DNA from 4 places in the Cupriavidus sp. USMAA2-4 genome. Region 4 is predicted to be linked to each of the others. Evidence: predicted binding sites of a transcription regulator. Region 4 holds the regulator's gene; each other region holds the start of a gene.
The links. Region 4 encodes sigma-54, which starts transcription at its own class of promoters, with help from an activator protein. Its sites were predicted from a motif close to TGGCANGNAANCTGCTTT; they were not measured.

Region 1: the regulator sigma-54 is predicted to act here: its motif matches at 3,395-3,412, upstream of BKK79_RS32095 (GTP cyclohydrolase II).
Region 2: the regulator sigma-54 is predicted to act here: its motif matches at 5,083-5,100, upstream of BKK79_RS04110 (circularly permuted type 2 ATP-grasp protein).
Region 3: the regulator sigma-54 is predicted to act here: its motif matches at 5,107-5,124, upstream of cydP (cytochrome oxidase putative small subunit CydP).

The regions. Positions count from the first base shown of each region.
Region 1 covers NZ_CP017749.1:2,761,098-2,768,213, reverse strand. The annotation lists gene BKK79_RS32110 (TetR/AcrR family transcriptional regulator) at 1-17, opposite strand, end outside; gene upp (uracil phosphoribosyltransferase) at 17-685, opposite strand; gene BKK79_RS32100 (URC4/urg3 family protein) at 802-2,106, opposite strand; gene BKK79_RS32095 (GTP cyclohydrolase II) at 2,103-3,341, opposite strand; gene BKK79_RS32090 (acyltransferase family protein) at 3,614-4,690, opposite strand; gene BKK79_RS32085 (transcriptional regulator) at 4,890-5,753, opposite strand; gene BKK79_RS32080 (EAL domain-containing protein) at 6,452-7,116, shown strand, end outside.
Region 2 covers NZ_CP017748.1:930,606-937,721, reverse strand. The annotation lists gene BKK79_RS04130 (DNA internalization-related competence protein ComEC/Rec2) at 1-1,122, shown strand, start outside; gene BKK79_RS04125 (MurR/RpiR family transcriptional regulator) at 1,162-2,076, opposite strand; gene edd (phosphogluconate dehydratase) at 2,338-4,221, shown strand; gene BKK79_RS04115 (gluconokinase) at 4,379-4,876, shown strand; gene BKK79_RS04110 (circularly permuted type 2 ATP-grasp protein) at 5,302-6,777, shown strand; gene BKK79_RS04105 (alpha-E domain-containing protein) at 6,820-7,116, shown strand, end outside.
Region 3 covers NZ_CP017749.1:3,023,100-3,030,215, reverse strand. The annotation lists gene BKK79_RS41760 (hypothetical protein) at 1-136, opposite strand, end outside; gene BKK79_RS33185 (bifunctional protein tyrosine phosphatase family protein/NAD(P)/FAD-dependent oxidoreductase) at 522-2,201, opposite strand; gene BKK79_RS33180 (MBL fold metallo-hydrolase) at 2,322-3,206, opposite strand; gene BKK79_RS33175 (sigma-54 interaction domain-containing protein) at 3,522-4,889, shown strand; gene cydP (cytochrome oxidase putative small subunit CydP) at 5,135-5,311, shown strand; gene BKK79_RS33170 (cytochrome ubiquinol oxidase subunit I) at 5,308-6,864, shown strand; gene cydB (cytochrome d ubiquinol oxidase subunit II) at 6,875-7,116, shown strand, end outside.
Region 4 covers NZ_CP017748.1:1,968,130-1,975,245, reverse strand. The annotation lists gene hprK (HPr(Ser) kinase/phosphatase) at 111-1,082, opposite strand; gene ptsN (PTS IIA-like nitrogen regulatory protein PtsN) at 1,162-1,617, opposite strand; gene hpf (ribosome hibernation-promoting factor, HPF/YfiA family) at 2,003-2,353, opposite strand; gene BKK79_RS08610 (RNA polymerase factor sigma-54) at 2,403-3,878, opposite strand; gene lptB (LPS export ABC transporter ATP-binding protein) at 3,979-4,773, opposite strand; gene lptA (lipopolysaccharide transport periplasmic protein LptA) at 4,829-5,455, opposite strand; gene lptC (LPS export ABC transporter periplasmic protein LptC) at 5,513-6,142, opposite strand; gene BKK79_RS08590 (KpsF/GutQ family sugar-phosphate isomerase) at 6,159-7,116, opposite strand, start outside.

The sequences.
Region 1 (7,116 bases), on a different replicon from region 4:
GTGGCCGCGAGGTCCATCAGCGGGTACCGTAGAGGCGGTCGCCGGCGTCGCCCAGCCCCGGCACGATGTAGCCGTGCTCGTTGAGCGTCTCGTCGATCGCCGCGGTGACGATGGCCACGTCCGGATGCGCCGCCTGCAGCGCGCGCAGGCCCGGGCGCGAGGCGATCAGGCAGACGTACTTGAGCGCGCTGACGCCGGCCTCCTTGAGCCGGTTGAGCGCGGCCACGGCGGAGTTGCCGGTGGCAAGCATCGGGTCGACCACGATCACCAGGCGCTCGTGGATGTCTTCGGGCATCTTGAAGTAGTACTCGATCGGTTCGAGCGTCTCCGGATCGCGGTACAGGCCGATGTGGCCGACGCGGGCGGCCGGCAGCAGTTCGAGCATGCCATCGAGGAATCCGTTGCCGGCGCGCAGGATCGAGACCAGGCACAGCTTCTTGCCGGACAGCACCGGCGAGCGCATCGGCGCGATCGGCGTCTTGATGTCGATCGTCTCCATGGCCAGGTCGCGCGTGGCCTCATAGGTCAGCAACTGGCTGATCTCGCGCACCAGCCGGCGGAAATTGTCGGTGGTGGTTTCCTCGCTGCGCGCCAGCGTGACCTTGTGCTGGACCAGCGGATGGCTGACCACCAGCACATTGGGCGCGGCGCCTTCGAGCCGGGTCGCTGAAGAGATGTCGTTCATATTGTCGCTCCTGGGGCAGGTTGCAGACGGGGACCACGAGACAGGCCCGCGGACGCGGCGGCAACGGCCGGCGCAGGCAGCCTTGCGGCTGCCCGCCCGCCTGCCGCGCGCCCGCGTCAGAACACCGTACCGTCGCTGATCATGGAGAACGGCGGCGGGCCGCCAGGCCGCCGCTGGGCGGCGATGCGCCGGCCAGCCGCCCAGGTGCCACCCTCCAGCACGCGCGCCAGCGGGAAGGCCTCGGCCGACAGCCCGAGCGCATCGCGCACGCCCTGCGCCACCAGGTCGAGGCCCGACACGGTCAAGGCCCGCCATTCGACGATGGCCGGCTCGCCTACCGTGTGGGCGTGCCCGGCGAAGCCCGGGTCACGCGGCACCATCAGCGCGAAGTCGTAGAGCAGGCCGCCGTTGCGGTACTCCGGCAGGCCGGTCAGCGCGTCCAGGCCGGTCACCGTCAGCCCGCCATCCTCCAGCGGTTCCAGCATCGAATAGGTCAGCCACTGCGTGAGCTTGTGCAGCGGGACCAGGCCGCCGGCGGCGGCGGCGTGCCGCCAGCAGTCTCCCAGCGGCACGCCATCCAGCACCATGCGCCCCGGCCACACCGGCCCCAGGGCCACCAGCAAGGTACGCAGCACGAAGCCGGCTTCGATGCGGCCATCGCTGGCATGCGCCCGCAGGTAGTCGAACAGGTTGCCGAGCCGGGCCGGCGCGCCGAACACGGCCGGCGTGGCCTGCGCCACCTCGCCCAGGCGCCGCAGCAGGCCGGCGCGGCCGTCCAGGCCGACCAGCGGATTATGCTGCGCGACCTGGAAGGCGCTGGCGATGGAGGAGACGTCGATGCGCATCAGCCGCTCGGCATCGGCGCGCAGCGGGTCGCCCAGCGCGGCGGAGAAGCCGCCGCGGGCGAACAGGTCGAAGCTGGCCACGCCGAGTCCCTCCGAGCGGCTCAGCATCTGGTCGCTGGCGGAATCCCGGTAGCGCCAGTCTGGCCCGGCGCCGGCGTCGAGCAGCACGCTGGGAATCACCAGGTCGATGCCGATGCGGGCGCGCTCCTCGCGCTGCTCCGGCCCGTTCAGGCCGGCGCGCTCGCACAGCATGCGCCAGCGGTCGACGGTCTCGCCGGGCCCGCCGGCCTCGAAATGGCGCCAGCGGCTATGGTAGGGCACGACCAGGTCCGGATAGCGGCGCCGGATGGTCGCGCTCACGTAGTCCGCGATTTCCGGCACCCGTTCCGGGTGCCAGCTGAACAGCGCCGACTCCCCGGAGGCAACGAAACGCGTCACTTCGGCACAATGCTTGCGCACGGCCCGCGCGCTCAGCAGCGCTGCCGCGGGATGCCCCTCCGGCAGCGGACAGAGCCAGCCGCTCCCTGCGTCCGCACCGCCGGCCCCCGCCAGATCCCCTTCCGGAAAAGCGTTCATTCTTCCAACCCCCTGCCCTTGGCCAGCGCCAGTTCGCTGGCATCGGGCGGCGTATACCGCGTGAAATAGCCGGCCGCCACCTTCGCGTCGATCTCCACCCTGGCATCGGCCGGGATCAATTCTTCCGGTATCGGCACCTGCTCCACCACCTCGATGCCCTGTGCCACCAGCGCACCGTGCTTCATATTGCTCATCGAGGCCCAGCGGTCGATGCGGCGGATGCCCAGCCAGTGGAACACGTCGGGCATCAGTTCCTGGAAGCGCATGTCCTGCACGCCCGCCACGCATTCGGTGCGGGCGAAATAGGTTTCCGCGCGGTCGCCGCCGGCCTGCCGCTTGCGCGCGTTGTAGACCAGGAACTTGGTGACCTCGCCCAACGCACGCCCTTCCTTGCGGTTATAGACCACCAGCCCGACTCCGCCCTGCTGCGCCATCTCGATGCAGACCTCGATGCCGTGAGCCAGGTAGGGGCGGCAGGTGCAGATGTCGGAGCCGAACACGTCCGAGCCGTTGCATTCGTCATGCACGCGGCACGCCACGCGCGTGCCGGGATCGCCGAGCCGCTCCAGGTCGCCGAAGAAATAGAGCGTCATGCCACCGATCGGCGGCAGGAAAACCTTCAGGTCCGGCCGCGTCACCAGCTCCGGGAACATGCCGCTGGTCTGCTCGAACAGATTGCGCCGCAGCATGCTTTCCTTGATGCCGAAACGGCGCGCCAGTCCGGGCAGGTGCCAGACCGGATCGATGGCGGCCTTGGTCACGCGCACGTCGCCGTTCGCGAACAGGATGCTGCCATCCGGCTTGAGCCGCCCCGCGGCGATCGCCGCCACCAGCTCCGGCATATTGATGTGGGCGCGCGTGATGGCGATGGTGGGACGTACGTCGATGCCGGCCGCGATGCGCTCGGCGAAGGCCGTCGCAACCAGGTGGCCCCAGGGATCGAGCGAGACGATCTTGTCCGGGTCGCTCCATTGCGGATGCGGTCCGACCGGCACCGCGGGCGCGGTGTCGGTGAAATCGGGCCGGTGGTCGCGCTGCAGCGCTCCGGACGCCACCGCGAGCGCGCGATAGACGGCATAGGCACCGCCATGGGTCCCGATCACGTTGCGGTGCGCCGGATTGGTCAGGCTCGCGATCACAGGCCCGCGCTCCGTGGCGGTCGGCGCCCCCCAGCAGATCGGCTCGGCGGGCTTGCCGCGACGGGCGTGCGAAGTCAGGACGATGTGGTCGGACATGACGGCCTCGGTAAGGAAATCCTGACCAAATGGTCAGGTTTACGCTTCCATACTAGGCAACCTTCGTGCCATCTCCCAACCTCGATTTCAGCCCTGTGTGAGGCGCAGCACACGCCATCCGCGCACCACCTAGGTGCAGGACGGGCCACGGCCGGACGGCCGGCGGGCATCAGGCGCGGTGCACGGCACCATGAGAAAGCGGCACCCCATGGGTGCCGCTCGCACGATCGACCCTGTGCGCCCCGTGCGCCCCGTGCGCCCCGTGCCGCCGGTCAGGCCGCATGGCCGCTGCGCCAGAGCATCCAGCGCGCGCGCAAGAGCCCGGTCAGGCCGGCGGCCTCGACATAGCGATGGAACAGCGCCCCGGCAACGTTGCTGGCCGCCCACGCCAGCACCATGCCGCAGGCATTGGCCAGCGGCCGCCCAGGCAGGAAATGGAAGAACAAGGCGTTGACCACCAGGCAGACCGGGAAGTGGACCAGGAATACCGAGTAGGAGACGCGCCCGCACCAGGCCAGCAGCGCCCCGCCCTGCCATTGCTCCAGCCAACCCTGGCGCCGCACCACGCCGAGCAGCAAGGCCACCACCAGCGCCAGGGCGATGCGCAGGCGGAAGTCCACCGCCAGCGCCAGCAGGGCCACCGCCCCCAGCAGCAGCAGGGGCAGCGCCGGGCGCCCGGGGCTGGACGCCCAGTAGGCCAGCGTACCCAGCCCGTAGGCGCCAAAGAAGTAGACCGCCCAGACGTCCCAGGCGGCATCGCGGTTGAACCAGAACAGCGAGGCCAGCGCCATCGCCACGACCAGGACGATGCCGAAGCCGCGCGCACCGGCGCCGATGGTGCGGGCCGCCCACAGCAGCGCCAGCAGCAGCGCGAACAGTTGCATGTCGATGGCCACGTACCAGACGCCGGCCGACAGCGCGTCCACGTCGAGCAGGCTGTGCAGCAGCAACACGTGGGCGATGAACTGGCGCAGGTGCGGCGCCGCGGGAATCGAATCGTGGTGCATCCAGTGGCGCGCCACCGCCGCCCCGGCGATGGCCAGCACGATGGCCACGCTATAGGGCACCACGAGCTTCTGGTAGCGCCGCCACAAGGCGGCCAGCGGGCGCTGCACCAGCAGCTCGCCGCCCGGTGCCAGGCTGCGCGCGGCGAGGAAGCCGCTGACCACCAGGAAGACCTGCACCGCGATGCGGGCGTATTGGGAGAGCCAGTCGAGCACGCCGGGCGCAAGCACGTGCGCCGCATCGGACATCGGACCGTAGAAGGCGAGATGATGCAGAACAATCAGCTGCGAACTGACCGCCTTGAGTGCATCGATGCACGCCAAGCGCGAAGAACGGGGGCTCATTGTTATGTTATAGGGGGGACTGCCGGAAGAGCGAAGGCAGCGATTTTACTCCCAAGCCTGCCACCCCGCCAGTGGCAAGCGCCGTCCCGTGCACATCGTGCGCGCCAGCTAGGCCCGGCGCAGCGCGGGCGCGATCACGGTTGCCGCCTTGGCGACCGGGTCGGCGGCGGCCGGCCGCGCGTGCCGCCGCCCGGGAGGCTCAGGCCGCCCGCAGCGCTCCGAGCCAGCTCGACTCCGGCAGCCGGCGCTGCGGCGACACCGCCGCGGCCCGGCCGCAGTGCCCACCGCAGCGCGCGAAGTCGGCCTGCTCCAGCCACGGCGCGATGAAGGCGCCCAAGGCATCCAGCAGCACGTCGGAGGTCATGCCGGCGGCGCCCGCCAGCGCCGCGCACATGATCCAGGTGGTGTTGTCGTGCTCGACCATGTAGAGCGTCTTGGCCTGGTCGGCCGGCTGCAGCACGTGCTCGCTCGCGTGCACGTGCCCGAGACCGAATGCCTGCACGAAATCTTCCCGGTGCCGCTCGCCGAAGCAGACCACCAGCTTGGGCTTCCAGCGCCGGCGGGTGTCGGCGACGAAGCGGAAGCGCCCGCCGTTGCGGCACAGGTCCAGGTAGCGCCGCTTGGGCACCAGAGCCGGCTGGCCGCGGAATGCCTGCGACCAGGGCACCGAACCGATATGGTTGGCCGGCAGCGGAAACAGGCTCATCTTGAACTCGGCCCCGCCCGGCGCGAACAGGTGCGTATCGAAATAGTGCTGCCAGTCGCATTCACTCTGCGGCCGACGGAACACTTCAGCGCGAGCGGACGCCATGATGCGTGCGATCTTCTGGTGGGACTGCCAGCGCTGCATCACATCGTGATGGCGCGCGCGGAAGTCGCTGTCCCAGGCGGTCGGCTCGGCGCGCGGCACCAGCGGCGCAGCCAGGGCTTCGGCCCAGGTATGCGGCGTGGCATCGCAGAACCAGACCGGGGCAGCCGGATCGCCACCTTCCATGCCGACGTAGGACGCAAAGTAGGCGTCGAGCTGCTCCGCCGTGAACACAGTCTTGTCCCGTGCTTCCATGACGTTGTTTCTCCCCGTAGATTGCTGCCGCAGCCGCTTGCGCCGGCTCCGGCCTCCTTCCCAAAACCAGGCGGCGGCGCCCGGCACGTGGCCTGCGGCAGCCGCCCCCCACAAGGACACGGGCGCAGGCGCCCGTGCCCGGCGTTCCCGGCGGACTTGATTGCATCCGTCCGGCCGCCATCCGTCTTGACGACGTTTCACTCCCGTTGCATTGGTCGACGCGTTGGAACGCGTACTCTTTGTGCCTGCTCGGTACCGGCATGGTGTGCAATCGCTGTGCCATCGGCGCCTGCGTCGCCGCGCGGGACGGCGCAAAAACCGGCTTGCCACCCGCAAAGCCTTGTGGGGACTGGGTTTCCGGCCTATCGGGAAATCACGTGGAGGTCCGCCGTGGCGCGCGCCGGGAGGGCCGCTGAAGGAGGAGTGTTACGTTACGTGCGACGTAACACGTAACGTTTTCGCAACGGATCGAGGAACTGCCGCAAGCGAGCCGCCGCCGTGGAGCGGCGCGGCCCCGGCGCCGCGATACCGATGCGCGGCGGCGCACGCGACGGCAACCCGCCTGGCAGCAGGCAAAGGCCCGCCACCGGCGCGCGGCCAGCGACCGCGGGCGGCAGGCTTGGCATGGACATTGCCTTATTCGTCACTGGAGAAACTCTGTGGCGCTGGATACCATGCCCCGCCAAGGCCGGAACCCTGTGAACACGATCGGCACGCCGAGCCCGGACCCCCGTCCCCGCAGCAACACCCGCCCCGCCACCACGGCGCTTGCGGCCGGAAGCCAGGCCTTGCTGCGCGACCTGCCACACGCCGCGCGGCGCGGCGAGCTGCGCGCCTTCTTCCAGCCCAAGCTGGACACCGCGACCGGACAACTGGTCGGCGCGGAAGCACTGGCGCGCTGGCAGCACCCCCGCTTCGGACTGCTGCTGCCCGATACGTTCATCCCCCTGGCCGAGCGCAGCGGCCACATCGAGTCGATCGGGCACTGGATGGTCGACGAGGTCTGCCGGCAACTGGCGGCCTGGGATGCCGAGGGCCTTCCCACGCCCGAGGTCGCCGTCAACGTTTCCCTGCGCGAGTTGCGCAATGCGGACCTGCTGCCGCAGATCGGGCATTGCCTGCGGCGCCACGGTATCGGCCCGCATCGCCTGCTGCTGGAATTCACCGAGTCGACCGCGATGCACGATCCGCAGTACATCGCCGATGTGCTGGCCCGGCTGCGCACCGCCGGGCTGCGGGTGGCGCTGGATGATTTCGGCACCGGCCACTCCAGCCTGGCGCGCCTGCATGCGCTGGCGGCACACGAGCTCAAGCTGGACCGCAGTTTCGTGACACCGCTCGACGCTCAGGAGCCCAAGACCTG
Region 2 (7,116 bases), 1.0 Mb from region 4:
ACGCCGCTGTCGCTGCTGGCCGCCATCCTGCCGTCGCCGCTGGCCGCACCGCTGCTGGCGCTGGCCCACGCCTGCCTGGCCCTGCTGGGCAGCCTGCTGGCCTGGCTGTCGGCGCCGTCCTGGGCGGTCTGGCGTGCGGCGGCGGCCGGTCCGGTGGCCTTCGCGCTGGCCCTGCCGGGCGTCGCCTGCCTGCTGGCACCGCGTGGCTTCGGCTGGCGCCTGCGCTGGCGCGGGCTGGTGCTGCTGCTGCCGCTGCTGGTGGCGGGGCGGACCCCGGTGGCGGCAGGCGCCTTCCGTGCGACGGCCTTCGATGTCGGCCAGGGCGGTGCGGTGCTGGTCGAGACGCGGCGGCATGCGCTGCTGTTCGACACCGGACCGGCCTACGGCGAAAGCTCCAGCGCGGGCGAGCGGGTCATCGTGCCGCACCTGCGCGCGGCCGGCCTGGGGCGCCTCGATATGCTGATGATCAGCCACGAGCACGCCGACCATGCCGGCGGAGTCGGCGCGGTGCTGGATGCCGTGCCGGTGGCGGCGCTGCGCACCGCGGCGCCGCCCGCGCATGCGCTGCTGTCGCCGCCGCTGCGGCCACCACGCGCGTGGGAGCCCTGCGCCGCCGGGCAGCAATGGGAGTGGGACGGGGTGCGTTTCGCCGTGCTGCATCCGCCGGCGGCGCAGTCGCAGTCGCCGGCCTATGGCAGCAACGCGCGCAGCTGCGTGCTCCATGTGTCGGCGCAGGCCGGTGACGGGGCGGCCCCGAGCCTGCTGCTGACCGGCGATATCGAGCGTGCCGAGGAGGCGGCGCTGCTGTCGTCGTTGCCGGCGCAAGCGCTGCGCGCCAGTGTGCTGATGGTGCCGCACCATGGCAGCGGCACGTCTTCCAGCCCGGCCTTCCTTGCCGCGGTGGCACCGCAGGCCGCTGTGTTCCAGCTGGGCCATGCCAATCGCTTCCGTCATCCGCGTGCCGATGTCTGGGCCCGCTATGGTGCCCAAGGCGTCGCGCGCTACCGCTCGGATGAGAACGGCGCGGTGGTGATCGAGGCCGGGGCGGACGGCGTGGCGATCACGCCGTACCGTCAGCAGGTCCGGCGCTACTGGCGCGAGGCGCCGCCGGCACCGCGCTGAGCATGGCGTGCCGGCCGCGCGGCGCGGATCGCTGGGCGCTCAGGCGCTGCCCTTGCTGCGGCGCGCCGCGCTGGCGGAGCGCTTGGGCCTGGTGTCGCGCGGCGGCATCGACGGCTCCGCGCTGGCGATGCGGCGCTCGCGCAGGTGCGCCTTGGCGCGCTGCAGGCCGGGCGCGACGCTGTCGGCGCGCTCCAGGGCCACGCCGGTGGCCAGCACATCGCCCAGCACCAGGTGGCAGATACGCGAGGTCATGGGGGTATAGACCTCGCTGTCCTCTTCCACGTCGGAAAATACGCAGACGTCCGCGAGCGCCGCCAGCGGCGAGCCGCTGTGCGTGAGCGCCAGCACGCCGGCGCCGCTGCCGCGCGCCAGCGTGGCGGCGGCCAGGATGTCCCAGGTGCGCCCGCTGTTGGAGACCAGCACGGCGACGTCGCCCGGGCGCAGCAGCGCCGCCGACATATTGAAGACGTGCGGGTCGGAGTAGGCGGTGGTGGGAATGCCCAGCCGGAAGAACTTGTGCTGCAGGTCCAGCGCGACGATGCCGGAATTGCCGCAGCCGTAGAACTCGATGCGGCGCGCGTCGGCCAGCAGCCGGATGCCATGTTCGATCTGGTCCGCCGACAGCGCGTTGCGCACGCTCATCAGCGTGGAGAGGGTGCGGTCGAAGACCTTGCCGGCGATGTCGGCGGGACGGTCCTCGGCGCTGACGTCCTGGTGCACGAAGGGTGTGCCGCCGCCCACGTTCTGTGCGAACTGCAGCTTGAACTCGCGGAAGCCGTCGTAGCCCAGCGCGGCGCAGAACCGTGCGATGGTCGGCTGCGATACACCGGCGCGCTCTGCCAGTTCCGGCATCGACAGGCGGATCACGCTGGCGCCGTGCCGTGCCACGTAGTCGGCCAGGCGGCGTTCGGAGGGGCGGAGCGTGTCATAGACGGCGAGGATTCGGTCGCGCATGGAGCAGGGCAGTTGGCAGGTGTGTAGAAAATATGTAGATATTCTACAAGATCGGGTGGCGCATCGTCTTCGCGCGGGAGTCGTGGCGCGGCTAGGGATTTCCCTGAATTTCGCAAAAAATTGGGGGTTTTAGGCGATTGGCGGTTGGCGTGGTGTTCGCTTGTCGTTCCGGACTGGATATAATGTAGAAAATCTACATGACCGGATCTCATTCCTCATCCGGTCGACTGCAGCATACTTCCCACGGAGAGTCGTCCCGCCATGCCGCAAACCGTTCATGCCGAAGTCCAGGCCGTGACCGCGCGTATCGTCGCGCGCAGCCGTGCCAGCCGCGCTGCCTACCTGGCACGTTGTGAGCGCGCCCAGCGCGAACTGGGCCCGCAACATGGCCTTTCCTGCGCGAACCTTGCGCATGGGTACGCAGCCCTGCCCGCCGCCGACAAGCTGCGCCTGCGCGTCGAGCATGCGCAGAACCTCGGCATCGTCACCGCCTACAACGACATGCTGTCTGCGCACCAGCCTTACGAGCGCTATCCCGGCCTGATCCGCGAGGCGGCGGGCGCGGCCGGTGCGGTGGCCCAGGTGGCCGGCGGCGTGCCGGCCATGTGCGACGGCATCACGCAGGGCAATGCCGGCATGGAGCTGTCGCTGTTCTCGCGCGACGTCATTGCCATGAGCACCGCCGTGGCCCTGTCGCACAACACCTTCGACGCCGCGGTAATGCTGGGCGTGTGCGACAAGATCGTGCCCGGCCTGCTGATGGGTGCGCTGCAGTTCGGCCACCTGCCGGTCGTGTTCGTGCCGGCGGGGCCGATGGCCAGCGGCCTGTCCAACAAGGAGAAGGCCCGGGTGCGCCAGCTCTACGCCACCGGGCAGGTCGGACGCGAGGCGCTGCTGGAGGCGGAATGCGAGGCCTATCACGGCGCCGGCACCTGCACCTTCTACGGTACCGCCAACAGCAACCAGTTCCTGATGGAGGTGATGGGCCTGCATCTGCCGGGCGCGGCCTTCGTCCATCCCGACACCACGCTGCGTGACGCGCTGACGGCGGCGGCCGCGCAGCGCGCGCTGGCCATCTCGGCGCGCGGCAACGAATACCTGCCGCTGGCGCGCATCGTCGACGAGCGCGCGGTGGTCAACGCCATCGTCGGCCTGCTGGCCACCGGTGGCTCGACCAACCACAGCATCCACCTGGTGGCAATGGCGCGCGCGGCCGGCATCCTCATCGACTGGGACGATTTCGACCGCCTCTCGCGGGCTACGCCGCTGCTGGCGCGGGTCTATCCGAACGGCTCGGCGGACGTCAACCACTTCCACGCGGCCGGCGGTGTCGCCTTCGTGATCCGCGAACTGCTGGATGCCGGGCTGCTGCACGAGGACGTGCAGACCGTCGCCGGTCCCGGCCTGCGGCGCTACACCCAGGAGCCGGTGCTGGACAACGGCATGCTGCGCTGGCGCGACGGCGCCGCTGCCAGTGGCGATGCGCAGGTGCTGGCCACGGCCGCCGCGCCGTTCGCCGCCGAAGGCGGCCTGCGCCTGATGCAGGGCAACCTGGGGCGCGGCGTGATCAAGATCTCGGCGGTGGCGCCGGAGCACCGCGTGGTCGAGGCGCCTGCGCGCGTGTTCGATTCCCAGGAGGCGCTGCAGGCGGCCTTCGCCGCCGGCGAGCTGGACCGTGACGTGGTGGCGGTGGTGCGCTTCCAGGGTCCGGCCGCCAACGGCATGCCGGAACTGCACCGGCTGACGCCGGCGCTGGGTGCGCTGCAGGATGCCGGTCGCCGCGTGGCCCTGGTCACCGACGGCCGCATGTCGGGCGCCTCCGGCAAGGTGCCGGCCGTGATCCATGTGGGGCCCGAGGCACTGGCTGGCGGCATGCTGGCGCGTGTGCGCGACGGCGATCGCATCCGCGTGGACGCCGAAGCTGGCGTCCTGCAATGGCTCGGCGACGCGGCCGAGCTGGCCGCACGCGAGCCCGCGGCGGCGCCTGCCGACGCCTTCGCCGGTTTCAGTGTCGGACGCGGCCTGTTCGGCCTGTTCCGGCGCCAGGCGCGCGACGCCGAAGCCGGCGGCAGCGCGCTGGACCTGTCCGAGGCGGACGCGGTGCCGCGCGAGGCTGTCCAAACCGGGGCGGCCGTCGCACAATAGGCTGGCCGTCCGGTATCCCGGCAACCCACCTTCCAATCACCTGGCTTGGTTCCCCGGCGGCGGGCCGCCCGGGAGCCATCGCACGCATGCGAGCGGCGCGATGCACGACAAGCGACAAGGATGGGCACACCATCCGATCCTGATCGACGGAGCAGACATGATCTATATCCTGATGGGCGTATCCGGCAGCGGCAAGACCACGGTCGGCCAGCTGCTGGCACAGCGGCTGCAATGCGGCTTCCATGACGCCGACGAATTCCACAGCGAGGCCAACAAGGCCAAGATGCACGCCGGCGTGCCGCTGACCGACGAAGACCGCTGGCCGTGGCTGGCCGCCATGCGGGCGGCCATCGATGCCGCGCGCGCCGAGGGACGCACGCACGTGTTCACCTGCTCGGCCTTGCGCCAGGTCTACCGCGACCGGCTGACGCCGCCCGAGGGCGGCGTGACCTTCGTCTTCATGAAGGGCGATGCCGGACTGATCGGGCAGCGCCTGTCGGCGCGCAGCGGCCATTTCTTCAACCCGGCGCTGCTGCACAGCCAGTTCGAGACGCTGGAGGAACCCGACGGCGCGCTGGTGATCGACATCCGCCGCCCGCCGGAGGCGCTGGTGGACGCCATCCTGGCCGAAGCGCCGGCGCGCGCGGGGGGCTGAGGGGCCGTCGGCGGGCTCCCGTACCACCCAGGCCACCGGGCCGCCGGGCGCCGCCGCGCCCGGCGCACGCCACCCGTCTTCCCCGTCTTCCCCGTCTTCCCCGTCTTCCCCGTCTTCCCCGTCTTCCCCGTCTTCCCCGTCTTCCCCGTCTTCCCCGTCTTCCCCGTCTTCCCCGTCTTCCCCGTCTTCCCCGTCTTCCCCGTGCCTGGCAAGTATCTTGCTTGATCCCCACGGGCCTCGGGAATGCCGCAGCTTGCGGCCGGCGCCGGCGCGGGTATGCTGGAAGAGCCAGCATGCGGCACCGCAGCCAGCGCTGCCGGGGCCGCGCAGGGGGGGTCCCCAGATCGCAAGGCTGGGGACGCGAACATGGCCAACAACGGGCGGCCGGCAGTCCGGAACGCCCTCGACACGGAGGATGGGCCATCATGGCGGCGGCGCGGTTTTTCGACGAGATGCTGGACTGGAGGGGCGAAGGGGTCCCGGCCATCCAGGCGGGGCAGGACCTGCCGGCGGGCGCGGTGCGGCCGCACTACCGGCAGTTTGCGGACTGGCTGGCGCGGCAGTCGGAAGCGACCATGGCCAACAAGCGCGCGGAGGCGGACCTGATCTTCCGCCGGGTGGGCATCACCTTCGCGGTGTACGGCGACAAGGACGAGACCAACAGCGGCACCGAGCGCACCATTCCGTTCGACGTGATTCCGCGCATCTTCCCGGCGTCGGAGTGGGCGGTGCTGGAGCGCGGGTTGCGCCAGCGCGTGGCGGCGCTGAACCGCTTCATCCATGACATCTACCACGGCCAGGACATCATCCGCGCGGGCGTGATCCCGCCGGACCAGATCTACAACAACGCGCAGTACCGGCCGGAGATGCTCGGCATCGCGGTGCCGCAGGACATCTACGCCCACGTCGCCGGCATCGACGTGGTGCGCGCCGGCGAGGGCGAGTTCTACGTGCTCGAGGACAATCTGCGCGTGCCGTCCGGCGTGTCGTACATGCTGGAAAACCGCAAGATGATGATGCGCTTGTTCCCGGATCTGTTCGCGCGCAACCGGGTGGCGCCCGTGGCCCACTATCCCGACCTGCTGCTCGACATGCTGCGCAGCGTGTCGCCGCAGGCCATCGCCGATCCCACTGTGGTGGTGCTGACACCGGGCATGTACAACTCGGCCTATTTCGAGCACGCCTTCCTGGCGCAGCAGATGGGGGTGGAGCTGGTCGAGGGCAGCGACCTGTTCGTACAGGACGACTACCTGTACATGCGTACCACGCAGGGCCCGCAGCGCATCGACGTGATCTACCGCCGTGTCGACGACGATTTCCTCGACCCGCTGGCCTTCCGCCCGGATTCGGCGCTAGGCGCCGCCGGCCTGCTGTCGGTCTATCGGGCCGGCAACGTGACCATCTGCAATGCGATCGGCACCGGCGTGGCCGACGACAAGTCGATCTATCCCTACGTGCCGGACATGATCCGCTTCTACCTGGGCGAGGAGCCGGTGCTGGCCAACGTGCCCACCTATATGTGCCGCCGGCCGGACGACCTGCAGTACGTGCTTGACCACATGGACGAACTGGTGGTCAAGGAAACCCACGGCGCGGGCGGCTACGGCATGCTGGTCGGCCCGGCCGCCACGCGCGCGGAGATCGATGTCTTCCGCGAGGTCGTCAGGGCGCGGCCGGAGCAGTACATCGCCCAGCCCACGCTGGCCTTGTCCACCTGCCCGACCTATGTGGAGTCCGGCATCGCGCCCCGCCATATCGACCTGCGTCCCTTCGTGCTGTCGGGGCGCGAGGTGCGCATGGTGCCCGGCGGGCTGACGCGCGTGGCCTTGCGCGAGGGCTCGCTGGTGGTCAATTCCTCCCAGGGCGGGGGCACCAAGGACACGTGGGTGCTGGAGCGCTGAGACAGCGCCGGCCACGACCATTGCATTGCCAGGAGCCGAACCATGCTGAGCCGCACCGCCGACCATCTGTTCTGGATGGCGCGCTACACCGAGCGCGCGGAAAACACCGCGCGCATGCTCGACGTCAACTACCAGACCTCGCTGCTGCCGCAGTCCGCCGAAGTGGCGGAGCAGGGCTGGTGGGCCATGCTCGACATTTCCGAGCTGACGCGTGCCTTCGACGACAAGTACGGGCTGCTGTCGCGCGACGACGTGATCGATTTCATGGTGCGCGACATGACCAATCCCTCGTCCATCATGAGCTGCCTGCGTGCCGCGCGTGAAAACGCCCGCGCGGTG
Region 3 (7,116 bases), on a different replicon from region 4:
CGCTGGCGGAAACCCTGGCGCGCACGGCGGCCAGGTCGGGGCCGGCGGCCTGCGCGACGGCAGGCACGGCCAGCGCCGCCAGGGTGGGCAATGCCAGCAGCGTGGCCAGCGAGGTGGGGCGGAACGGACTTGGCATCGATCGGAGTGCGGGAAAGGAGCGAACGTGCGGCACGGCTGCAGGGAGCGACTGTGGGGAAGGGAAGCGCATCCGACAGGGTGGATGCGAGATGACAGGCCTCAGGGCGATGGCACGGGGGCGCCGCTACGCCGGCGACATGCCGGCGCCTGCGGCGCGGCTGCCGCTGCGCGTGGCGCGCCCTGGCCGGAGCGTGCAGCCGCAACGGCTTCGGCGGCCGCGCTGATGGCGGCCCGGCCCCGGTTTCCCATCCCTTCTCCCTGTCCTGCCGCCCTGCCTCGCGGCGGGGCGGACGATTCTGCTGGTTGGTTTTGGGGACGTATTCTGCCGCCTCGCCCGCGCCAGGACAAGGGCCGCCGGGGCCCGCCGAGACCCCGGATACCGCTCAGGCGCCGACGGCCGGCTGCGCCAGCCATTCACGGCCCTTGAGCATGCCGTCCCAGTAGAGCGGCGGCAGGATGCGCTCCTTGAGCAGCCAGGCGGCGCGGGTGGGGCGGGTCCCGTCGAGCAGCCAGCGCGGCAGGCTGGGGGCGACCTTGCCGCCGTACAGGAACTCGGCCAGCACCACCTTGCCGCGCTCCACCGTCAGCGGGCAGGAACCGTAGCCGTCGTAGCGCGCCTCGCCCTGCGCCTGGCCGCGCAGCGCCAGCACGTTGTGCGCCACCACCGGCGCCTGCTTGCGCGCGGCCGCAGCCGTCTTGGCATTGCTGGTGTTGCCCGCATCGCCCAGGGCGAAGACGTTCTCGTAGCGCGGATGGCGCAGCGTGGCCGGATCGACCTCGACCCAGCCGGCGGCGTCGGCCAGCTGGCTGGCGCGGATGAAGTCCGGTGCCTTCTGCGGCGGCACCACGTGCAGCATGTCGAATTCGCGCGTCACCAGTTCGCTGCCGCCATCCGCCAGCGCACGGCGGAAGGTAGCCTGGCGCGCGGCGCCGTCCACGCTCACCAGGGTCTGGCCGAAGTTGAGATGGATGCCGTAGCGCCCGACATACTCCATCAGCGCGGGCACGTAGTCGGGCACACCGAACAGCACCGCACCGGCGTTACAGAACTGGATATCGACGCGGCCAAGCACGCCGTCGCGCCGCCACTGGTCGGCCGACAGGTACATCGCCTTCTGCGGAGCGCCGGCGCACTTGATCGGCATCGGCGGCTGGGTGAATACGGCGCGCCCGCCGCCGGCGCCGGATAGCTGCTGCACCAGGCGCCAGGTGTAGGGCGCCAGGTCATAGCGGTAGTTCGAGGTGACGCCGTTGCGGCCTAGTGTCTCGGGCAGGCCCTTGATGCCGGACCAGTCCAGTTTCAGCCCCGGGCAGACCACCAGCTGCCGATACCGCACCACGCGGCAGCCATCCAGCACCACGGCATTGCGCTCCGGCTCGAAGGCCGCCACGGCCGCCTGGATCCAGCGCACGCCGCGCGGCAGCACCGAGCCCATCGCGCGCGCGGTGACCCTTGCCTCGAACACACCGCCGCCGACCAGGGTCCAGCCCGGCTGGTAGTAGTGCACGTCGGCCGGGTCGATGATGGCGACGTCCAGTCCGGGGCTGCGCGCCAGCAGGCTGGCCGCCACGGCCGTGCCGGCGGCGCCGCCGCCGATGATGACGACCTCGTGGCTGGCTTCGTCCACGCGCACCGGCGCCGCGCCGGCGCCATCGCCCAGGCGGGGCGCCAGGCCCTGCAGGTCGCAGCTGGCGGCGGCCGTGCGCGCCAGGATCTCACGCGGTGGCAGCCGTCCGGCCTGCGACAGCGCCCACAGGGTGGCCGAGCGGGTGCCGCTGCGGCAGTAAGCCAGCACCGGTGCGGGCAGTCCGGCCAGCAGCGTGCCGAAGGCACGGCCTTGTTCGTCGTCGATCCGGCCGGGCGCGGCCGGCAGGTAGGACAGCGCGAGCCCGGCGGCCGCGGCAGCGCGCTCGATCTCCTTGACGCCGGGCTGGTCGGGCGCCTCGCCATCAGGTCGGTTGCAGACGATGGCGCGAAAGCCCTGCGCGGCGATCGCTGCAACGTCGGCGGGCGTGATCTGGTCGGATACGGACAGCGCGTCCGAGAGGGGGCGGATCTTCATGGGAGTCTCCAGTGGGGGCGGCCGGGACCCGGAGGGTGGGGCGGGCAGGCCGAGGGAAGAGCGGGCCTGGCAGGCCGGAGGGCGGCCCCGGCCCGGCTGGCGGCGTCGGCTACAGGACGTTTACAGGACGTTGAGCGGGATCTTCAGGTAGTGCACGCCGTCCGCCTCGGCGGGCGGCAACTGGCCGGCGCGCATATTCACCTGCACCGAGGGCAGGATCAGCGTCGGCATGCCGAGGGTGGCGTCGCGCGCCTGGCGCATGGCGACGAACTCGTCCTCGCTGATGCCGTTGCGCACGTGGACGTTGTGTTCGCGCTGCTCCGCCACCGTGCTGAGGTAGCGCACTTCGCGGCCGCCAGGCTGGTAGTCGTGGCACATATAGAGCCGGGTCTCGGCCGGCAGGCTCAGCACCTTGTTGATGGAGCGGTACAGGGTGCGTGCGTCGCCGCCGGGAAAGTCGCAGCGCGCGGTGCCGTAGTCGGGCATGAAGAGGGTGTCGCCGACGAAGGCGGCGCTTTCGCTGCCATCGCCGACCACATAGGTCATGCAGGCCGGCGTATGGCCGGGCGTGTGCATGGCGCGCGCTTCCAGGCTGCCGATGCGGAACGGCTCGCCGTCTTCGAACAGGTGGTCGAACTGGCTGCCATCGCGGCGGAAAGCGGGCTCGGCATGGAAGACGCGGCCGAATACCTGCTGCACGGTGGTGATGTGGCTGCCGATGGCGATACGGCCGCCAAGCCGCTCACGCAGGTAGGGTGCCGCCGAGAGATGGTCGGCATGCACGTGGGTCTCCAGGATCCACTGCACACCGGCCTCCAGTTCCCGTACGCGCTGGACCAGGCGGTCGGCGCTGGCGGTGCGGGTGCGGCCGGACTTTGGATCGTAGTCCAGCACGCTGTCGACCAGCGCGCACGCGCGCGTGGCCGGGTCCAGCACGAGGTAGCTGATGGTCCAGGTATCGGGGTCGAAAAAGCCCTCGACCTGCATGCGGGAGCGGGTTGGCATCGGTATCTCCTGGTAGGGCGGCGGGGTTCACGCGCCGCCATGTGTGCGAAGCGGCGCCCGGGCGTGTCGATGGCGCCGCGGGCACGGTCTGGCCTGGATTCTCAAGATCCATGCCATCCCACCGGAAGGCTCCACGGGAAAAGCCAAGTCATTGAATTCATGAAGGATCCTGGAGCGCAGCCGGGCCGATGCGCGCACCTGGCCGGTACGGCTCGACGGCACGTGGCAGGCCCCGCGAACTGCCACCACTGCCAGTTTGGCAGTGGTGGCAGCGCCTGCTAGAATGCCTTGTCCTTCGCCCCAGGCTAGCCCCCCATGGCCGATCTCCCGAGCGTCGTCGCCGCCCCTGCCGCCGACGCGCAAGCGCCCGTCGAGGCGCTGATCTCCTATCTCGAGCACGATCCGCAGCCGATGATCGTGCTCGACACCGAGTACAACATCCTGGCCGCCAACACGGCCTACCGGCGCCAGTTCGGCGCGGTCGACCGGCCCTATATCGGCCATAAGTGCTACCGCATCTCGCATCACTACGACATGCCTTGCGACCAGGCCGGCGAGCACTGTCCGATGCGCAAGGCGCGCGAGACCATGGGGCCGAACCGGGTCCTGCATATCCACCACACGCCGCGCGGCCCCGAGCATGTCGATGTCGAACTGCGGCCCATCCTGAACGCCCGGCGCGAAGTGGTGGCGTTCGTCGAGCGCCTGGCCACCGTGCGCAATGCCTCGGCCCAGGCCAGCGCGGACGGCCTGGTCGGACGGGCGCCGGCCTTCAACACCGCGCTGGGCGCGGTGCAGCGCGTGGCACCGTCGATGCTGCCGGTGCTGCTGCTGGGCGAATCGGGCACCGGCAAGGAGCTGTTCGCCCACGCCGTGCACGAAGCCAGCGGGCGCGCCGGCGGCCCCTTGGTGGTGGTCGATTGCTCGGGCTTGACAGAGACGCTGTTCGAAAGCGAGCTGTTCGGCTATGAGAAGGGTGCTTTCACCGGCGCGGTGGCACGCAAGAAGGGGCTGGTCGAGACCGCCCAGGGCGGTACGCTGTTCCTCGACGAGATCGGCGACGTGCCGCTGTCGATGCAGGTCAAGCTGCTGCGCCTGATCGAATCGGGCACCTTCCGCCGGGTCGGCAGCGTCGACACCCAGCAGGCCGACTTCCGCCTGGTGGCGGCCACTCACAAGCCGCTCGAGAAGATGGTGGCCGAGGGAGAGTTCCGCCAGGATCTCTACTACCGCATCAGCGCTTTCCCGGTCCACCTGCCGCCGCTGCGCGAACGGCTGGACGATATCCCGCTGCTGGTGGACTCCTTCCTGCAGCGCGGCGGCGCGGGCGGGCGCCGCCTGAGCGTGGACGCGGCCGCCATGGCGCGCCTGCAGGCACACCGCTGGCCCGGCAATATCCGCGAGCTGCGCAATGTGCTGGAGCGCGCCAGGCTGTTTGCCGAAGGCAGCGTGATCGGGGTGGAGGCGCTGCCGCCGGGACTGGGCCTGGCACCGCCGCCCGAACCGGCGGGCAGGGCGGCGCTGACAGCCGCGGTGGCGGCGGCGATCGCTCCGGTGCTGGACGAGGCCGAACTGCGGCGCCAGGTGGCGGCCTTCCGCGGCACGCGGCGCGAACTGGCGGCCGCCCTCGGCCTGTCGGAGCGCACGCTCTACCGGCGCCTCAAGTCCCTCGGCCTGGCCTGAGCGGCAGGGCGCAGGCCACGTGGTCGCGCCTCCGCCGGATCATGGCCGGATCATGGCCGGATCCTTGACGCATCACGGTCGGATCACTGTCAGGCGACTGCCAGCACACTGCCAGACTGCCATCTTCTGCCAGATTGCCAGGGCCGCGCCGACTGGCAAAGTGGCCTTGTGCCGACTAAGCTACTGAATCGATATGACTTTTCGAGAACGTCGCCACTGGCACGCTTCTTGATCAGCTCCATGGCATGACCCCCAACGATCGACGACTGTTGCGCCACCTGCTGCTCGCCGTCGCGGTGAAGATTGCCGTGCTGGCCTTGCTCTGGTGGTGTTTCGTGGCCGACCAGCGGGTTGCCGTGGATGCCCGGCGCGCCGCCGACCGCCTGGGTCCGCCCCCAACAGCACAAGGAGCACAGCCGTGATCTCGGAGCACCTGGTCGACCTGTCCCGGTTGCAGTTCGCCGCCACCGCCATGTACCACTTCCTGTTCGTGCCGCTCACCCTGGGCATGGTCTGGCTGCTGGTCATCATGGAAAGCGTCTATGTGATGACCGGCAAGGTCATCTGGAAGGACATGACGCGCTTCTGGGGCAAGCTGTTCGGCATCAACTTCGCGCTCGGCGTCACCACCGGCATCACGCTCGAGTTCCAGTTCGGCACCAACTGGGCCTATTACTCCCACTACGTCGGCGACATCTTCGGCGCTCCGCTGGCCATCGAGGGCCTGATGGCCTTCTTCCTCGAATCCACCTTCATCGGCCTGTTCTTCTTCGGCTGGGACCGCCTCTCGCGCACCCAGCACCTGCTGGTCACCACCCTGATGGCGGTCGGCACCAACCTCTCCGCGCTGTGGATCCTGATCGCCAACGGCTGGATGCAGAATCCGGTCGGCGCCGCCTTCAACTGGCAGACCATGCGCATGGAGATGACCGACTTCTGGGCCGTGGTGTTCAACCCCGTGGCCCAGGCCAAGTTCGTGCACACGGTCTCGGCCGGCTACGTCACCGGCGCCATGTTCGTGCTGTCGGTCTCCAGCTGGTACCTGCTGCGCGGGCGCGACCTCGAGTTCGCCCGGCGCAGCTTCCGCGTGGCGGCAGCCTTCGGCCTGGCCAGCGTGTGCTCGGTGATCGTGCTCGGCGACGAGTCCGGCTACACCGTGGGCGAAGCCCAGCAGACCAAGATGGCCGCCATCGAGGCCATGTGGGAGACCGAGCCGGCGCCGGCCAGCTTCAACCTGGTGGCCGGCATCAACGAGGCCGCGCAGAAGAACGACTGGGCCATCGAGATCCCCTGGGTGATGGGCCTGATCGGCACGCGCTCGGTGACCAAGGAGATCCCGGGCATCCATGACATCAAGGTGCGCAACCGCGAGCGCATCCGCAACGGCATCCCGGCCGTGCTGGCGCTGGAGGCGCTGCGCGCCAACCCGGACGACGCCAGCGCGCGCCAGACCCTGGCAAGCCACCAGCAGGACCTGGGCTTCGGCCTGCTGCTGCGGAAATACACCACCGACGTGCGCCAGGCCACCCCGGCCATGATCGAGCAGGCGGTCAACGACACCGTGCCGCGCGTGTGGCCGATGTTCTGGGGCTTCCGCATCATGGTGGGCCTGGGCTTCCTGATGCTGGCGCTGTTCGGCCTGGCCTTCTGGACCACGCTGCGCCCGCAGCGGCTGGCGCCGCGCTGGCTGCTGCGCTGGGCGCTGTGCATGCTGCCCGCGCCCTGGATCGCCATCGAGCTGGGCTGGATCGTGGCCGAGTACGGGCGCCAGCCGTGGACCATCTACGGCGTGCTGCCCACCCACCTGAGCGTGTCCACGCTGAGCGTGCAGAGCCTGTACGGCTCGCTGGCCGGCTTCCTCGGCTTCTACACGCTGCTGCTGGTCGTCGAGGTCTACCTGATGGTCAGGTTCGCCCGCCAGGGCCCGGGCAGCCTCGGCACCGGCCGCTACCAGTTCGAGCCGAGCCACGCCTGAGGAGACTGCCATGCTTGACTATCCAACCCTGAAAATCATCTGGTGGCTGCTGGTGGGCGTGCTGTTGATCGGCTTCGCCATCATGGACGGCCACGACATGGGCGTGGGCACGCTGCTGCCCTTCGTCGGCCGCAGCGACGACGAGCGCCGCGTCATCATCAACACCGTGGGCCCGCACTGGGACGGCAACCAGGTCTGGTTCATCACCGGCGGCGGCGCCATCTTCGCCGCCTGGCCGCTGGTCTACGCCAC
Region 4 (7,116 bases):
GCTCGATGCCCATTACCGCACACAACGGCGCGCCGCCGGCCTGCGTTGACGGCCGCGCCCGTGTTCCTGTAAGCAATTGCAAGCAGCGGCCGGCGGCATGCCGGCCGGCGTCAGAGCAGTCTTCCCTGGCCCCGCGAGACCGCGTCGGCCTGCATCGCGGCCCGCTGGCGGTCCATGAAGTCGCGCAGCGTGTCGATGCCGCGCAGGCGCAGGATGGTGTTGCGCACCGCAGCCTCGACCAGCACCGCCAGGTTGCGGCCGGCCGCAACCTGGATCTTCACCATGTGGATCGGCAGGCCCAGTACGTCCAGGTACTGCGAATCGAGCGGCAGCCGCTCGAACTCGCCGTCGTTGCGGCGCACCAGTTGCACCACCAGCTTGAGCTTCATCTTCCGGCGCACCGCCGTCTCGCCGAAGATGGTCTTGATGTCGAGCAGGCCCAGGCCGCGCACCTCGAGCAGGTTCTGCAGCAATGGCGGGCAGCGTCCTTCGACGAAGTCCGGACCCAGGCGCACGAAGTCGACCGCGTCATCGGCCACCAGGCCGTGGCCGCGCGAGATCAGTTCCAGGCCCAGTTCGCTCTTGCCCAGGCCGGATTCGCCCATGATCAGCACGCCCATGCCGAGAATGTCGAGGAATACCCCGTGCATGGTCACGCGCGGCGCCGAGATGCGCGACAGGTAGAGGCGCAGGTGGTCGATCACGGCCGCCGAGGATACCGGCGTGGTGAACAGCGGTGTGGAAGAGCGCGTGCAGCGCAGTTCCAGGTCGGGCGGTGGCTCCATGCCGTCGGCGACCACCAGGAAGGGCGGCTCGAGCAGGATCAGCTCGCCCATCTGCCGCTTGCGCATCTCGTCGTCCAGCCGCTGGTAGTAGGTGATCTCGGGTTTGCCGAGGACCTGGATGCGGTTGGGGTGGATCAGGTTCAGGTGGCCCACGAGGTCGGCGGCCGAGGTGGCTTCGCGGGCGAAATCCACGTCGAAGGCGCGATCCGCCCCCTCGAGACCCGCCACCCATGAGAGTTTGAGGTCGGCTGCGTTGTCGTCGAAGATGGACTGGGAAGAAACGCCGGTGAGTTCCATGCGGGGGAGTCTGGTGGGGCTGGAAAGCGCTAGGACCCGCCGCCGGTGCCTTGGCCCGCGCCTGCGGGCGGAGCGCCGGTCAGGGATGCCATTCGGTCAGGAGCTGGTGCACGGCTTCGGGCGTCGGCAGGGTGGCCAGGCCTTCGCGCATGTCGCGGTCGGACAGCAACTGGGCGATCTCCGACAGGATCTCGAGATGTTGCTGGGTGGCCTGCTCGGGTACCAGCAGGAAGATCAGCAGCGACACCGGCTTGCCGTCGGGCGATTCGAATGGGATCGGCTCGGCCAGACGCATGAAGGCGGCCAGCGGTTGCTTCAGGCCCTTGATGCGGCCATGCGGGATGGCCACGCCCGCGCCCAGCCCGGTCGAGCCCAGCGACTCGCGCGCGAACAGGTTGTCGGTGACCGTGGCCCGCGCCACGCCATGGTTGTTCTCGAAGAGGAGTCCGGCCTGTTCGAAGACGCGCTTCTTGCTGGTGACGCTGACGTCGAGTGTGATGTTGCCTGGCGGCAGCAATTTGGCCAAACGGTTCATGGCAGGTGCGCAGGGATTCCAGATAAGCGGCCCGGTGCGCTGCGCGCCCGGCCGGGTCAAAGAGGCGGAATATCCGCTCGCTCCGCCGGTCGGGCGCCGGCATGCGGAGTATCGGACCATTATAGAGCAGCCCGCCCGCCTTCTTGTGCGGCGCGCAAGCCGCGGTCCCGGCGGTAGCGGCGACTCATGTATTGGAGAGCATACACTGCGTCGCGCCACTTGCGAACTCCCCCGGACGAGGGCGTGTACGGGGCGTGCACGCGAGCCGGTCCGCCAAAAGCAAAAAACCGCGCTTTATGCGCGGTTCGTGGTCTGGCCCTTGTGCTGGTGGCCGACGGGCGGCCTCAAGGCAGATCAGGCAGATTGTTCTTATTGTTTTCTCTGGCTATTGCTGCATCTGTGCGGCAGCCATCTGGTACTTCACGGATTCCCGGTCGTGGCTCTGCACGCGGTCCTTGTACCGGATGACCTGACGGTCCAGCTTGTCGACCAGTGCGTCGATCGCCGCATACAGGTCTTCGTGGTGCGCCTCGACGAAGATGTCCTTGCCCTTCAGATGCAGATTGATTTCCGCGTACTGACGCCTGTCCTTTTCCTTGTGGTTGTCGACAGAGAGCAGCACGCTAACGCCGATGACTTGATCGAAATGCCTGACGATACGCTCCAGCTTCGTTTCCACGTACTCACGCAGGGGTGGCGTGATGTCCAGGTGGTGTCCACTGATCTTGAAGTTCATAGCGCTTCTCCTTCTGAAAGAGCCACACCAGGCAGGCGATGCGGCTCGGCTACAAAGACTTGCGGAGATTGACTGCCGGGATCTTCAGCGCTTCTCGGTACTTGGCGACCGTCCGGCGCGCCACGACGAAGCCCTGATCGCCCAGCAATTCGGCAATTCGGCTGTCGGACAGGGGATTCTTCGGGTCTTCGGCTCCTATCAGTTGCTTGATCAAGGCTCGGATAGCCGTTGATGAAGCAGCGCCGCCCGTTTCCGTGGACACATGGCTGCCGAAGAAGTACTTCAGCTCGAAAGTGCCCATGGGGGTGGCCATGTATTTGTTAGTCGTCACCCGAGAGATGGTTGACTCGTGTAATCCCAGTGTATCGGCAATCTCCCGCAAAACCAAGGGGCGCATCGCAATTTCACCGTGGCTGAAGAAGTTCTTTTGACGCTCGACAATGGCCTGTGCGACACGCAGGATGGTGTCGAAGCGCTGCTGGATGTTCTTGATCAGCCAGCGGGCTTCCTGCAGTTTCTGCTGCAGGCCGGCGGCACCGGATTCGCCCTTGGCGCCGCGCAGGATCTGCGCGTACATGTCGTTGATGCGCAGGCGCGGCATCACGTCGGGATTGAGTTGGGCGATCCAGCCACTGCCGCTCTTGCGCACGAACACGTCGGGCACGACGAAGTCGGCCTGCGGACGGTTGTAGGCGTGGCCCGGATACGGTGCCAGCGAGCGGATCAGGTCATGTGCTGCCTTCAGCGCCGTCTCGTCCACCTGCAGCGCCTTCTTCAAGCGCGTGTAATCGCGCGCGGCCAGCAGTTCCAGGTGGTGGTTGACGATGCCCAGCGCCAGCTCGCGCTGCGGATGCGACAGCCGCCGCAGCTGCAGCGCCAGGCATTCGGCCGCATTGCGCGCTCCCACGCCGGGTGGATCGAAGCTCTGCAGCAGGGCCAGCATGGCCTGCACTTCCTCGATCTCGAACTCCAGCTCTTCGGGCAGCTCTTCGCAGATCTCCTCGAGCGTGGCGCTGAGGTAGCCGTCGTCGTCGAGCGACTCGATCAGGAAGATGGCCAGGCCCTTGTCGCGCGCCGAGATCTTCAGCGGCGCGAGCTGTTCCATCAGGTGCTCGCGCAGGGTCGGCTCGGCGTCGCGCAGTTGCAGCGGCGCCTTCTCGTCTTCGTCGCCCTGGGGGCGACGCGCGAAGTCGTCCAGGCTCCAGTCGCTGCCGTAGTCGTCGGCGCCGTCGCCGAAGCGCTCTTCATCGCCGCCGCCCTCGTCGCTGCGTGCCTCGCCATTGCCCTGCGCTTCGGCCGGGGCCGGCGCGGGTGCGCTCTGCACGTTGATGCTGCCATCGGCGGCCACCCGCAGCGGGCTCTCGATCCAATCGTTTTCGCGCTCGAGGAGAGGGTTTTCGATCAGGGCCTGCTCGACTTCCTGCTGCAGTTCGAGCGTGGAAAGCTGCAACAGCCGGATCGACTGCTGAAGCTGTGGCGTCAGTGCGAGATGCTGGGAAAGGCGGAGCTGAAGCGAAGGTTTCATGCGGCCTATTCTATGCCCATCCGCAGCGCGATGGAACGAAAATTGCTAACGTTCCTGCCGCTTTGTCGCGGTCCCGCGCCGGCGAGGCGCGGCCACCGCATCACATGCGGAAGTTCTCGCCTAGGTAGACCCGGCGCACCGATTCGTTGGCGATGATTTCCTGCGGGCGGCCCTCGGCCAGCACCGCGCCCTCGCTGATGATGTAGGCGTGGTCGCAGATGCCCAGCGTCTCGCGCACATTGTGGTCGGTGATCAGCACGCCGATGTTGCGCGCCTTGAGGAAGCTGACGATACGCTGGATCTCGCCCACCGCGATCGGGTCGACACCGGCGAACGGTTCGTCGAGCAGGATGAAGCGCGGGGCCGAAGCCAGCGCGCGCGCGATTTCCACGCGCCGGCGCTCGCCGCCCGACAGCGACAGCGCGGGATTCTGGCGCAGGTGGGCGATCTGCAGGTCGTCGAGCAGCGCGTCCAGGCGGCGCTCGATCTCCTGCGCCGACAGCGGCTTGCCGTCGACGATCTGCAGCTCCAGCACCGCGCGGATGTTCTCCTCGACGTTGAGCTTGCGGAACACCGAGGCCTCCTGCGGCAGGTAGGACAGGCCCATGCGCGCGCGCTCGTGGATGGCCAGGCCGCTCAGGTGCAGGCCGTCGAGCACGATGTCGCCTTCGTCCAGCGCCACCAGGCCGACGATCATGTAGAAGGAGGTGGTCTTGCCGGCGCCGTTGGGCCCCAGCAGGCCGACCACCTCGCCGCTCTTGACGTCGAGCGAGACGTCCTTGACCACCGTGCGCGAGCCATAGCGCTTCTTCAGGTGGCGTACCGTCAGCGTGCTGCCGCCGGCGGACTGGCCGTTGCTGGCGGTGGCGGCGGGGGCGGTCTGGGTATCGGTCATGAGGGCAGTGCGTTGGGAGCGCCTGGCGCGCTGGATGCGTTGCGTTCGGCTGGGTTCAGGACTTGGACGGCGCGGGTGCGGGCTTCAGCTCCAGCGGCGGCGCTGCCGGCGCGCTGGCCGGCTGGCGCGGCGAGAGCACGGCGCGCACGCGTCCCGAGGAGGTCACCGCGCCTTTGTCGCCGCTGCTGCTGGCCGTGTAGTACTCGTTGTTGCTGTCGTAGGTGATCACGGCGCCGCGGATCTCGTCGATCTGCTTGCCGCCCGCCAGGCGCGCCATGCGGGCCTGGCCGATCAGCTTGGAGATGCCTTGCTTGCCGTCGTACTCGATGCGGTCGCCCCAGCCGTCGATGTACTCGTCGACGTTGTCGCGCTTCTGGCGGATATAGGCGAGCTTGCCCGGCTTGGCCGTGGCGATGGCGTACTGGTAGCCCTCGGGGTCGGTGCGCAGCTCGGCGGCGTCCGACTTCAGCACCATGGTGCCCTTGGTCAGGACCACGTTGCCGGTCAGCGTGTAGACCTGCTTGACGTCATCGTAGCTGGCGTTGTCGGCCTCGAGCACCAGCGGCTTGTCGCGGTCGGCGCGCTCGGCGTGGGCGGCCGGCGCCAGGCAGAGCGCGGCGGCCGCGGCCAGCAGGGCAGGCGAAATCCGGGCGCGGAACCACGTCTTCAAGGCAGGCATCATGATGGTGAGCGGATGGAGAAAGCGGCGGCTGCGGGTTGCCGCGCGCGGTTGCATGACTTAGGACCTCGGCGCGGGCGCGCCGCGCGGGGTGGTGACGATAGTGCCGCGCACGTTGCCGAACAATTGTACTTCGCGCGTGACGTTGTTGAAGAGCAGGCCGTTGGCGTTCATCACGGAGACGCCGCGGGTGAGCTGCACCGGCTTGTCGGTCTTCACGAGATCGTCGTTGACGAGGATCCGGAAGTACTCGGAGGCCGCGCTCATCTGCGGGTCCTGCGCCGGGTCGGGACCCTGCGCCCGCACGATGAGGCCGTTGTCGTAGAGGTCGATGATCGAGCCGTCCGCGTTCATCTTGCCGCGGTCGGCGCGGCCGCTCACCGGCGGGCGGCCCGGATCGTAGGAGCGCATCGCGGGGCGGGCGAACTCGTAGGTCTGGTCGTCCTCGAAGTGCACCATCTTGTCGCCGTTGAAGCGCAACTTGGTGTCGCCGTTCACGTCGAGCTCGGTGGCCGCGAAGCGGTCCATGTAGTAGTCGGGCTCGTGGCGTGCTGTCTTCGGGCCGGTCGCGGCTTCGCGCGGCGAGTTGATCTGCACGAGCCAGAACGTGCTGCCGGCGACCACCGCCATCAGCAGCATGGGCAGCGCGCGCATGGCGAGCCGGCTGAGGGAAGACAGGATGGATTGCATGGGCGCCCGACGTGCCTCAGATGACCTTGGCGCGGGTCAGGTCGTGGATGTGCAGCGCGCCGACCAGGCGCCCGCCCTCGTCCACCACCAGCAGCTGGTTGATGCGGTTGGCTTCCATCAGCTGTACCGCCTCGACCGCCAGCCGGTCCGGGCCGATGCTGCGCGGATTACGGTGCATGACGTCGCCGATCGGCACCGTCTTCCAGTCGCGCGGGGTCTCCAGCAGGCGGCGCAGGTCGCCGTCGGTGAAGACGCCGATGGCGCGGCCGTCGGCGTCGACCACCGCGGTCATGGCCATGCCTTTGCGCGTGATTTCCATCAGCGCCTGTGCCAGCGGCGTGCTTTCGCGTACCTCGGGCACGGCATTGCCGCTGCGCATCACGTCGCGCACATGGGTCAGCAGCTTGCGCCCGAGCGCCCCGCCCGGGTGCGAGCGGGCGAAGTCCTCTTCGCCGAAACCGCGCGCGTCCAGCACCGCCACCGCGAGCGCGTCGCCCAGCGCCAGTGCCGCGGTGGTGCTGGCGGTCGGGGCCAGGTTCAGCGGGCAGGCTTCCTTCTCGACACCGGCATCCAGGTGCACGTCCGCCAGCTTGGCGAGCGTGGAGGCAGGGTTGCCCGTCACCGAGATCAGGCGGGCACCGATGCGCTTGACGATCGGCACGATGGCGAGCAGCTCGCCGGTCTCGCCGGAATTGGAGAAGGCGACCAGTACGTCGTCGCGCGTCACCATGCCGAGGTCGCCGTGGCTCGCCTCGGCGGGGTGGACGAAGAAGGCGGGCGTGCCGGTGGAGGCCAGGGTGGCGGCCACCTTGCGGCCGATATGGCCCGACTTGCCGATGCCCGAAACGACCACGCGGCCGCTGCAGTGGAGGACGAGCTCCACCGCGCGCGCAAATTCGTGAGTCAGGCGGGCGGACAGTGCCGCCACGGCATCGGCCTCGGTCTGCAGGGTATTGCGAGCGAGCTGAAGTGCT